3 regions of the Mesorhizobium sp. WSM4904 genome follow, and region 3 is predicted to be linked to each of the others. Evidence: riboswitches for the same ligand, from Rfam matches in the RefSeq annotation. Region 3 holds a riboswitch; each other region holds the start of a gene.
The links. Region 3 has a riboswitch for cobalamin ahead of QAZ47_RS17285 (CbtB domain-containing protein). Riboswitches for the same ligand answer to the same signal wherever they lie in the genome.
Positions count from the first base shown of each region.

Region 1: it holds a riboswitch for cobalamin, as region 3 does, so the genes downstream of both, QAZ47_RS23295 (ABC transporter ATP-binding protein) here and QAZ47_RS17285 (CbtB domain-containing protein) in region 3, are expected to answer to the same signal.
Region 2: it holds a riboswitch for cobalamin, as region 3 does, so the genes downstream of both, bluB (5,6-dimethylbenzimidazole synthase) here and QAZ47_RS17285 (CbtB domain-containing protein) in region 3, are expected to answer to the same signal.

Region 1 is NZ_CP121354.1:4,852,375-4,856,225, forward strand. Features, by position in the region: gene QAZ47_RS23285 (iron ABC transporter permease) at 1-50, opposite strand, end outside; gene QAZ47_RS23290 (ABC transporter substrate-binding protein) at 80-1,027, opposite strand; gene QAZ47_RS23295 (ABC transporter ATP-binding protein) at 1,055-1,843, opposite strand; cobalamin riboswitch at 2,023-2,228, opposite strand; gene QAZ47_RS23300 (AraC family transcriptional regulator) at 2,436-3,269, shown strand; gene QAZ47_RS23305 (helix-turn-helix domain-containing GNAT family N-acetyltransferase) at 3,433-3,851, opposite strand, start outside.
Region 2 is NZ_CP121354.1:5,870,992-5,874,842, forward strand. Features, by position in the region: gene QAZ47_RS28530 (pirin family protein) at 1-359, opposite strand, end outside; gene QAZ47_RS28535 (DUF2277 domain-containing protein) at 369-635, opposite strand; gene QAZ47_RS28540 (exodeoxyribonuclease VII small subunit) at 680-931, opposite strand; gene QAZ47_RS28545 (histone deacetylase family protein) at 935-1,861, opposite strand; cobalamin riboswitch at 1,977-2,155, shown strand; gene bluB (5,6-dimethylbenzimidazole synthase) at 2,198-2,935, shown strand; gene QAZ47_RS28555 (hypothetical protein) at 2,963-3,851, opposite strand, start outside.
Region 3 is NZ_CP121354.1:3,630,023-3,633,873, forward strand. Features, by position in the region: gene QAZ47_RS17270 (MFS transporter) at 1-91, shown strand, start outside; gene QAZ47_RS17275 (aromatic ring-hydroxylating dioxygenase subunit alpha) at 60-1,262, opposite strand; gene QAZ47_RS17280 (gamma-glutamylcyclotransferase) at 1,396-2,082, shown strand; cobalamin riboswitch at 2,211-2,409, shown strand; gene QAZ47_RS17285 (CbtB domain-containing protein) at 2,446-2,625, shown strand; gene QAZ47_RS17290 (CbtA family protein) at 2,641-3,438, shown strand; gene cobU (bifunctional adenosylcobinamide kinase/adenosylcobinamide-phosphate guanylyltransferase) at 3,431-3,851, shown strand, end outside.

The DNA.
Region 1 (3,851 bases), 1.2 Mb from region 3:
GCGATCGACAGCAGTGCGAGCGCGACCAGAAGGATCGCGCCCAGCGTCATGGCGAGGGTGAATGGCCTCTTGTGCAAGTCTAGAACGCTTCCGGATGCATGGCCCTGGCGATCTTGCCGATCGCCTCGATGTTGGCGGGTCCGGGCGTCAGCTCGGCGTAGCGCAGAGCCACGAAGCGCTCGTTCCTGACCGCGTCGGTCTCCTTCATTGCCGGATGCGCCTTGAGAAAATCGAGCAGCTTCCGATAGCCGCCGCCATCTTGGTAGTCGAGCAGGATGAGGAATTGCGGATTGCGCGAAGCGACCGTCTCCCAGTCGGTGTTGCCCCAGCTCGTTTCCATGTCGGCCATGATGTTTTCGCCGCCCGCGGCGGCGATCATGGCGTTGGGGATGGCGAACTTGCCGGCGGTGAAGGGCTTGTCCTCGCCGGAGTCGTAGAGGAACACGCGCGTGCCCTTACGGTCGCCCACCTTGGCGGTGATGTCGGCGAGCTCGGCCTTCCAGCCGGCGACCAGCTTATCCGCCTCGGCCTCCTTGCCGAAGATCTTGCCCAGCTTCTCGACATCGCCAAAGAGCAGGTCCATCGAGGCGGCGGGCCGGTTCTTGTCGAGATGGACGCAGCTCTCGGTCAGCACCAGCGTCTTGATGCCGTGCGGGGCGAGCGTGTCGGGCGTGACCTCGCCGCCCGGCTTCATGCCGTAGTACCAGCCGGCGAAGAAGAAATCGGGCTCGACGGCGACGAGGTTTTCCAGCGTCGGATATTTCGGCGCGAGCTCCGGAATAGACCCTTGCTCGGCCTTGAATTCGGGGCCGACCTTGTACCAGCCGGTGATGCCGGTGAGCCCGACGATCGACGGCTGCAGCTTCAGCGCGAAAGCCATCTCGGCCATGTTGAGGTCCTGGATGACGGCGCGCTTCGGCGGGGCGTCGAAGGTGAGCGGCTTGCCGCAACTGTCGACGGTGACCGGGAAGGCAACAGCCGCCGAGGCGAAAAGCGACAAGGCAAGGGACGGCACGAGGCGTTTCATCGGAAGATTGCTCCTTGTTTGGACGGTTCAGGCTGACGAGGAAGCGCGACCGGCAAGGTCGAAGACGGTGAGCTCGCGATCCTCGGTCGGGTGCTGCAGATGCAGCACGTCGATGCCGAACACCTCGCGGATGAGCGGCTGCGCCAGCGCCTGGCGCGGCGGCGCCAGCGCGTGCAGCCGGGCGTTGCTCATCACCGCGACACGGGTGGCGAAGGGCGCCACCAGAGCGAGATCATGCAGCACGGCGACGACGGTCATGCCGAAGCCGGCCACCAGGTCGAGCAGCTCGCCGCGGGCGCGCGGATCGAGGTGGTTGGTCGGCTCGTCGAGGAACAGGATTTTCGGCTCCTGCGCGATAGCGCGGGCGAGCTGCGCGCGCTGGCGTTCGCCGCCGGACAGCGAGCCGATGGTGCGCGCGAGCAGCGGCAAGAGCCCGGTCCGCCGCAGCGCTTCGACGACGATGTCGCGGTCGTCGCGCCGGCGCCTCAGGCCGGCGTGCGGGACGCGGCCAAGCTCGACATAGTCGATGACGGCAAGTCGCGGATCCGGCTGGTCCGTCTGGCCGACGACGGCGATGCTGAGGGCGCGCTCGGCCGCTGCGATCCTGTCCAGCCGGCGTCCGGCCAGCCGTACCTCGCCGCGGCTCGGCGACAGAGCGCCGCACAGCATGCGCAGCAGCGTCGTCTTGCCGGCGCCGTTGGGGCCGACGATGGCCAGCCGCTCGCCCGCCGCCAGCGACAGGCTGACATTGTCGACCAGCGCGCGGCCGTTGGCCGTCGCGCCGAGGCCATGGGCTTCGAGGACCGGCGGCATCACGAGCCAAGCCCCGCCAGGTTGCCCGGATGGTATTTCCCGGCCGCATATCCGATGGCTTGATGGATATGATCGATGGAGCCGTCCAGCATTCCGTCACTCTCCAAAAATGGCGACGGAAGGATGCTGGACGAGCCGGCCGACAAGACCGGTGCCCGCGTCTCCTCCCGGCACACCCCGTCCGGTCAACTCGTGTCGATGGCAGGTCTCCTGGCTCGCGGGTCGTTGCGCCATCCGCCTTCCCAGCCTTGCCGGCCAGTGGCGTTCGGATGGAGCTCGCCGCTCACAGTTGCGGGGGCAGCCACGGCCTCGACCCGAAGCAGGTCTCACCGTGTTCCCTTTTCACCCCTCGCCTTGCGGCTCGGGGACCATGACGCCACCATCGTAGGTTGTCCGCGCGCGAGTCGCAACGGGCCGCCGCGCATCCCCTCACTACAGCTGCCATTTTGTTCTCCCTTCGTTATGTAATAACGTTACGCACTAGAGAATGCCGCCTTCGTTTGTCAACATCGTTTCGACTTCGCTCACCGCGCAATTTCGATCAAACTGGCTGTCGGCGCGGTGGCTAGTGTCACCCCGCCAAATGCGAGGAGCCATGAACCCGACCGAGAAAGCGCTGTGGTTTGTCGAAAGCCGTCTGCCCGATGCGATTTCGCTCGACGATGTCGCGGCAAGCAGCGGCGTGTCGCGCTTCCATGTGACGCGCGCCTTCGGCGCCGCGACCGGACGGTCGGTGATGGGCTACGTGCGGGCGCGCCGGCTCAGCGAAGCGGCGCGCAAGCTTGCGGGCGGCGCGCCCGACATCCTGTCGGTCGCGCTCGATGCCGGCTACAACTCGCATGAGGCTTTCACGCGGGCTTTCCGCGAGCAGTTCGGCACCACGCCGGAACTGGTGCGCGCGCAGGGCTCGACCCAAAATCTCGACCTCGTGGAGCCTATCCTGATGGACAGTTCATTTCTCGCCGCACTCGAACCGCCGCGCTTCGAGACCAGCCGGCCCTTCCTCATCGCCGGTCTCGGCGAGCGCTACAGCTGCGAGAGCAGCGCCGGCATCCCGATGCTGTGGCAGCGCTTCGGCCCCTATATCGGCCACATTCCCGGCGAGGTCGGCGACGTCGCCTACGGCGTCTGCGTCAATGGCGACGATGCCGGCAATTTCGACTACATCGCCGGTGTCGAGGTGAGCGATTTCTCCGACCTGCCCAAGGAGTTCTTCCGGGTGCGGGTGCCGGCGCAGAAATACGCGGTGTTCACGCATCGCGAGCACATCTCGACCATCCGCCGCACCGTCAACACGATCTGGAACAAATGGCTGCCGGCCTCGGGACACGAGATCGCCGACGCCCCGGAATTCGAGCGCTACGGGCCGGAATTCGATGCACGCAGCGGCAATGGCGGGCTGGAAATCTGGGTGCCCGTGAAGGGCTGAGGCGCCTTCCCTTCTCCCCTTGCGGGAGAAGGTGGATTGGCGCGCAGCGCCAAGACGGATGAGGGGTGTTCCAGCGGAGTGAGACGCCGGCGTTCCCTGGAACACCCCTCATCCGACCGAGCTTCGCTCGGCCACCTTCTCCCACAAGGGGAGAAGGAAGAGGCTACAGCTCCAGATTCCAGGTCTGGCCGACCAGATCCTTGCCGAAGGAATGGTGGCGTTCTTCCTCGACCAGCTTGAAGCCCGCCGCCTGGTAGATGCGGCGAGCCGAGCCCAGTATGTCGTTGGTCCACAACGTCAGCGTCTTGTAGCCCTTGGCGCGCGCGAAGGCGATGCACTCGTCGACCAGCCGCCGGCCGATGCCCAAGCCGCGCGCCGAGGGCTCGACATAGAGCAGCCTGAGCTTCGCCACCTTGGGCGATTTGCGGACAACGAAGACCGAGCCGACCACCTCGCCTTCGCGTTCGGCGATCCAGCTGCGCTCCCATTGCGGGACGAAATTCTTGACGAACTCGCCGAGGATCTCGGCGACCAGCGCTTCGTAGGTCTCGTCCCAGCCATATTCCTGCGCGTAGAGCAGGC
Region 2 (3,851 bases), 2.2 Mb from region 3:
CGTTCCGAATGGACGATGCCGCGGCCGGCGGTCATCAGGTTCACATCGCCCGGCGCGATCACCATCTCGGTGCCGAGCGAATCGCGATGCCTGATCTTGCCGTCGAACAGATAGGTGACGGTGGAGAGCCCGATATGCGGATGCGGACGCACGTCGATCGCATGGCCGGCGCGCAGGATGGCCGGACCCATGCGGTCGAAGAAGATGAACGGTCCGACCAGCCTGCGTTTCGCGGTCGGCAAGGCGCGGCGAACCTCGAAGCCGCCAATGTCCTTGGCGTTGGGGATGACCATCAATTCGATCTGGTCGCAGGCGAAGGCATCGCCGGCCTCAGGATCGTTACCCGGGAAGAAGCTCATGTCACGACCTCAGGCGAAGCGGAGCGCGGACCTGGCTTTCGCCTTGGCGGCCTCTTCCTCGCGATTGCGCGGATGCTGGGTGGTTTCGAGGCTGTCGAGCAGCTCGCGCGCGGCGGCCGCGATCGCCTCGACGGCGTGGTGGAAGGCATGCTCGTTGCGCTTGGACGGCTTGGTCGAGCCACTCAGCTTGCGCACGAACTGCAAGGCCGCGTCATGGACCTCGTCGTCGGTCGCCGGCGGATCGAAATTGAACAGGGTCTTGATGTTTCGGCACATGCTTGGACTCCTTGCCTGTTTCTCTCTCCCCCACCGCTTCCGTTCTATTCGGCGTCGAGCGGCTCCGTTCCCACCGGCTTGCCGTCGCGCGACAGTCTGATCTTCTCGACCTTGTCCTCGGCGGCCTTGAGCAGCCGGTCGCAGTGGGCCTTCAGCGCCTCGCCGCGTTCGTAGATCCTGATCGACTGGTCGAGCGGGACATCGCCGCGCTCCAGATCATCGACGATCTTCTCCAGCGCGTCGAGCGCCTGTTCGAAACTCATCGCCTTGACGTCTTCGTTAGCTTCATCAGCCATAATTCATCCCTTCATCAGCCGCCCGACATGGGCGGCGACCGAAAATGCCAGTCCTTGCAGATCGTAGCCGCCCTCCAGCAGGCTGACGAGCCGGTTGCCGCTGTGGCGCCCGGCGCGATCCATCAGCTGGCCGGTCGCCCAGTCGAAATCATCCTCGGTCAGGTTGATCTCGGCCAGCGGATCGCGATGGTGCGCATCGAACCCGGCGGAAATGATGATCAGGTCCGGCTTGAATGCATCGATCGACGGCAGCACGCGCGACAGGAAGGCGTCGCGGAACGTGTCGCTGCCGGTGCTCGGCGCAAGCGGCGCGTTGACGATGTTGCCTGCGCCGGTTTCGCTTTTGGCACCGCTGCCAGGATAAAGCGGCATCTGGTGCGTCGAGCAATAGAGCACCGACGGATCGTCCCAGAAAATGTCCTGCGTGCCGTTGCCGTGGTGGACGTCCCAGTCCACGATGGCGACACGCTCGGCCTGATGCTTCTTCTGCGCATGACGAGCGGCGATCGCCGCAGTGTTGAACAGGCAAAAACCCATCGCGGTGGTCTTTTCGGCGTGATGGCCGGGCGGGCGGGCGGCAACGAAGACATTGGCGGCGCGGCCTTCGAAGACATCGTCTATCGCTGCATTGGCGGCGCCGATCGCCGTCACCGCGGCCTGCCAGCTTTTCGGACTGGCGCTGGTGTCGGCATCGATCGAGACAATACCGCTCGCGGGAATGGCCGCGCGGATGCGGGCAACAAAATCCTCCGGATGCGCGTAGAGGATCGTCGCCTCGTCGCCTTCCGGCGCCTTGACACGGTCGAGGGCCGAAAAAGCCTCGTCGTCCAGCACGCGTTCGATGGCGCGCAAACGGTCCGGCCGCTCGGGATGGCCGGGCGGCGTGAGGTGTTCCAGAAATACCGGATGGGTGTAGAGACGGGTAGCCATGGCCCCTAATCTAGGCACCTGCCGCCCGGATAGCCATGTTCCAGCACCGAATGATTGGGGAAAATCGCGCCGTGCCGTGTCGCTGGCGGCATTGGCGCGGCTTCCGCTTCACGATAAGGTCCCATCGCTGCCTGGTGCCCGCGACGCGGGAGAATCGGGAACACGGTTGAATTCCGTGGCGTGCCCAACGCTGTGAGGGGGACCGCGCCGGCAAAAGCCACTGTCCTAGACGGGAAGGCGCCGGATGCGGGTCGATCCCGAGCCAGAAGACCGGCCCGGCAGACATGGTCGTCCGCATGGTCAGGCGGAAGACTGCTTATCGCAAGGGGACAAGCGATGCAGGCACGAACGGCCGCCACGAGCGGCGACGACTTTGACCAATTGGCGCGCGACGCCGTCTACCGGGCAATGTTCACAAGACGGGACGTGCGCAGCCATTTTGTTTCGGACGATCTCGACGATTGCGTGCTTGCGCGGCTGCTGACGGCCGCCCATCACGCGCCATCGGTCGGCTACATGCAGCCGTGGAACTTCATCGTCATCCGCGATGCGGCAAGGCGACGACAGGTGCGCGACCTGTTTCTGGCCGCGCGCGAGCAGGAACTGCCGGCGATCGAGGCGGAGCGGCAGGCGCTCTACCGCAAGCTGAAGCTCGAGGGCATCTGCGAAAGCGCGCTCAACCTTTGCATCACCTGCGACCGACAGCGCTCGAAGAATTCGCCGCTCGGGCGCTGGCACAATCCGGAGATGGACCTCTACAGCACCGTCTGCGCGGTACAGAATTTCTGGCTGGCGGCGCGCGCCGAAGGCGTCGGCGTCGGTTGGGTGAGCATCATCGAAACCGAGGCGTTGAAGCGGCTCTTGTCGATCCCCGAGCATGTCACGCCGATCGCCTATCTCTGCGTCGGCCGCGTCTCGGCATTCGCGCCGAAGCCGGACCTCGAAGCGCATGGCTGGGGCAAGCGGCTGCCGCTGCCCGAGCTGGTGATGAGCGAAACCTTTTGCGGTGCCGGCGAGGCACAGCTCAAGTCGGCGATCGCCCGCCTTGGTTCGGAGGAACGAGCGAAGCCGTGATCAGGCTGCCCTCGTAGGGGCCGCCGATCAAGCAGCCCGGGGCGAATCCCAGCGCGAGCCGCCGAAGGAGCCGAGCGCCTTGTCGCGAAGCTCCCTGAATTTCGACGAGGCCTCGGCCAGCCGCCGATCCCAGTCGGGATTCGGAACCTGGCCCTCGATGGTGTCGAAATAGACCTGCATCAGCGAAGCGATGGCGAAGGGCTCGATGAAGGCAGCCTTGAAAGCCCAGGCGAAGACGATGGCGAGCACGAAGGCCCAGCCGGCAAGCTGCCCCGGCATCACCCAGAGGATGGCGGCTGCCGGGGCCAGCATCAGCAGGAAGATGACGAAGGACACACCCCACATGATCACCGCCAGCCAGACGGCGTTCTTGACCATATGCTTGCCGTTCTGCGCGTAGAGCACGACGCCTTGCCTGGCGGTCTCGAACGGCGAGTTCGAATTGATGCGGATGTTGTAGCCGAGGATGATCTCGTCGACATAGGTCAGCGACAGGCGGACGACCGTGTTGATGAAGCTGACGATGCCGCTCAAGCCGGGAATGGGCAGGAACGCAGCGATACCGCCGATAAGGCCAGTGATGGCGCGGATGGCGCCTTTGACCAGCTGGTCGACGACGAAAAGGATGTTGGCCTCGGCGAAACGCTGGGTCACCACTTCCTTCGCATAGGCGATCTGGCCCTGGCCGTCGGGAACGTCGCGGCCATCGATCAGATGGACCATGACGGCGATGTGGCCGGCCTTGAGAACGTAGAGGATATATTCGCGGATCCAGTAGACGGCGATCGAGACGACGCCGAAGCCGACCACGCCGCCCCATAGGGCAAACGACATCGGTCCGTCCGGATCGGTGGAGATATGGCCTACGCCGTAGCCGACGCTGGCGCCGGTGCCGGTCGCCACGATGTAGGCCACC
Region 3 (3,851 bases):
CTTCGGTCTCGGCTCGGTGTTCGTCACGCTCGGCCTGTTAGCCGCCTTTTGCGGCTTCTTCACCTGGCGCTATCTGCCGAAGTCGTTTTGACTGGGGACTGAAATGCCGCGTGGCGCCCGCGCACCCACTCGTGGAAGCGGCGCAAATCATATTCTTCGGGCATCAGCACGCCGGCTTCGTGACGGATAGAGCGCAGGCCCTTCTGGTTGACCTCGCAGATCGCGGCGTCCTCCTCCAGCACCTGGGTGCCGAAGGCGACGATGTTGTCGATATCGGTTTGTGCGAGCGCTTCCGGCGCGAAAAGCCATTCGGCGGTGAGCTCGGTCTGCTCGGGTCCGAGCGGCGCGAGCCGCACCGTGCGGACGTAGTCGACATGGCCAACGATGAACATCGAGGGCAGCGATGTGGCGTAGGTCTGGCCGGCGACGCGCTCGGCCGGCGTCAGGCCGGCAAAGACCGGTCCATGGACACGCCCGTCTTGCGACCAGGTTTCGGCGCCGGCGCGCAGACCGCCGGAAAACTCCGGCGCGTCGTTGTCGGCGTGGCGCGCCCATTCCGGATCGTCGTGCCTCGCCATCAGGCCGCGGCCGTAGATCGGCACCAGCCGCGACAGGTCCTTGTGCACGCCCGGGCAGTGCAGGCACTCGTTGAAGTTCTCCCAGAAAATCTTCCAGTTGCAGTTCATCACCTTGCTGAGCCGGTGGCCGGTGACGAGCGTCTCCAGCGGCCAGTTCGCAAGGTCGCCGGAAGCAGGATCGAAGGAGGCTTCCGACGAGCCGCCGGCATCCTCGGCAAGGTTGACGAAGACGAAGCCGCGCCAGACCGACAGCGCCACCCGGTAGAGCGGGAAATCGGCCTTGTCGAAGCCTTCGGGCAGCGATTTCGACGGCACCCGCACCAGGTCGCCGCGCAGCGAGTAGGACCAGGCGTGGTAGGGGCAGGTGAGAAGCCTGGCCTTCAGCCGCCCAGCGCTTTCCTGGCAAAGCTGCGAGCCGCGATGCCGGCAGGTGTTGTGGAAGGCTCGCAGGCTTCCGGTTTCGTCGCGCAGCACGACGACTTCCTGCGAGCCGATGCGGGACGTTCGAAAGGCGAGAGGTTCCGCGAGATCGGCCTCGCGGCAGACCATCAGCCAGCTCCGGTACCAGATCGCTTCGAGATCGCGCTGGTAGGCATCGGGTTCCCGATACGCCGTGGCGGGCAATGTCGGCTCGAGGCTGGTAAGACCATAGTAGCGATCGCGTCCGCTCGGATTCGGCTGCATCGGCTTCTCCTTCGCTGCCGACAGCCGACACCCGGGCCGGGCCGTTGTCAATTGCCGGGCATTGTGGCGTCCCGGCACCGCCCTTAAAGTCGTTTCCGACGCTGGCGCTTGCCGGCTGGTCGGGATCGCAAATATGCCTACAAGAACGATGTCGCTCACCGAGGAGCTGGTCGCTCGCTGTTTTCGAGTCGTCGAAGACAGCGGCCCCGATCCGCATGCCGCGCACCTTGATAACGCCGACTATGAGACGATGCTGGACGCCCTGGAGGCTGAACTCCCCGCTGACGAGCCACTCTGGCTGTTCGGCTATGGCTCGCTGATCTGGAAGCCCGAGATCGATCATGTCGAGGAGCGGGTTGCCGTGGCGCGCGGCTGGCACCGTTCCTTCTGCATGAACATGACGCGCTGGCGCGGTACCAAGGAGCAGCCGGGTCTGATGATGGCCCTGGATCGCGGCGGGCAGTGCAAAGGTGTCGCTTTCCGACTGAACGGCAACGACCGCCGGCAGGCATTGGACAAGCTTTTCCGGCGCGAGATGACGCTGAAGCCGACAAGCTATCATCCTCGGCTCCTCAACCTGACGGGCAACGCCGGACGCTTCCAGGCGCTGGCCTTTGTCATCAACCGCAAAGGCACGACCTATGCCGGTCCGATCGAGGAGAAGGTGGTGGTCGAGCGGCTGGCGACATCCTGCGGCCATTGGGGCTCGGGCGCGGACTATCTCTACAATACGGTGAAGAACCTCGAGCAGCGCGGCATTCACGACCGCCATTTGTGGCGATTGCAGCAGCTGGTTGCCGAGCGGATCGCCGCTTCTTAGAGCATGTCTCACGAAACAGGGAACCGGTTTCGGGACAAAGACATGCGTGGGATCAGAAACCCAAACCCGTGCCGCAATCACGCTGCGGCGTGACGGATTTTGGTTTGCCGGGCGCGACGATTCTGCCTATAGTCGATCGCGTCGTCGGTTCCGTTTTTGGAGCCAAGAGGGAATGCGGTGAGGGTGGAGTTTCCGCCCAAAGCCGTGGCTGCCCCCGCAACTGTGTGCGGTAGTCCTCTCCATAAACCACTGAGGATTTTCCTCGGGAAGGTGGGGAAGGGCGCGGATCCGCGAGCCAGGAGACCTGCCGGCGACGGGAAAGTTGACTTCGATGCCCTCGGGTGGAGGGCGAAAGGACAAGACATGAATACCGCTTCCGTCTCCCTCGGCGCCTCCGTCTCCTCGCAGTCGCGCATCATGCAGCTGGCCTTGGCCGCGCTGCTCGGCATTTTCGTCGTCGGTTTCGTCGGCTTCTCGCATATCGATGCGGTCCACAACGCCGCCCACGACTATCGCCATTCGATGGCTTTTCCCTGCCACTGAGCAAGGCCTGACATCATGAATCTGTTTCGCAACGTCGTGTTCATCGCGGCGATCGCGGGGCTAGTGGCGGGCATAGCGCTCGCCTGCATGCAGGCCTATGCGACCGTGCCGCTGATCCTGAAGGCGGAAGTCTATGAAAAGGCCGGCAGCGGTCATCACCACGATCACGCCGCCGCCAGCACAAGCAACAACGCAATGAGTTCGGCCGCTCCGGCGGACAACGCGATGAGCAGCGTGACTCCGGTGCCGGCGGAAGCGGCTGCTCCGGCCGAGGACGAGGGCTGGGCGCCGGCCGACGGCTTCGAGCGCTTCGCCTTCAACGTGGTCGCCAACATCGTCACCGGCATCGGCTTCGCGCTGATCCTGGTCGCGATCTCCGAATTCGCCGGCGGCATCGGCAACTGGCGCCAGGGCGTGTTCTGGGGCCTTGCCGGTTTCGCGGTTTTCACCCTGGCGCCTGGCCTCGGCCTGCCGCCCGAACTGCCGGCGATGCCCGCGGCCGACCTTTTGCCGCGCCAGATCTGGTGGATTTCGACAGTGGCCGCGACGGCCGCCGGGCTCGGTTTGATCGCTTTCCGAAAGTCGTTGCCGCTTGCGATCCTCGGTGTTGCGCTGATCGTGGCGCCGCACATTGTCGGTGCGCCGCAGCCGGAAAGTTTCGAAACGGCAATTCCGGAAGGTCTACATCACCAGTTCGTCGTTGCGGTGACGCTCACCGATCTGGTTTTCTGGCTGGTGCTGGGCGCAGTTGTCGGCGTGGTGCGCGGCCGCTTCACCGGCACGGCGACCAGCCTGCGCGGCAGCTTTGCCTGATCGCGCCAAGGGTCGTCTGACCTTCATCGTCGGCGGGGCGCGCTCGGGAAAGAGCGCGCATGCCGAAACCTTGGCGACGGCGAACCCATCGCCCTGGACCTACATTGCAACCGCACAAGCCTATGACGACGAGATGCGCGAGCGCATCGCGCTGCATCGCGCGCGCCGCGGCGAAGGCTGGGTCACCGTCGATGCGCCGCTCGATCTCACCGACGCGATCGAGGCCTTGCCCGATCACCAGCCGGTGCTCGTCGACTGCCTGACATTGTGGCTGACCAATCATATGCTGGCCGACCATGACATCGAGGCCGAGTGCCGGCGGCTGACCGATGCGCTGTCGCGGCCGCGCGGACCCTGGTTCGTGGTGTCGAACGAAGTCGGGCTCGGCATCGTGCCGGACAACGCGCTGGCGC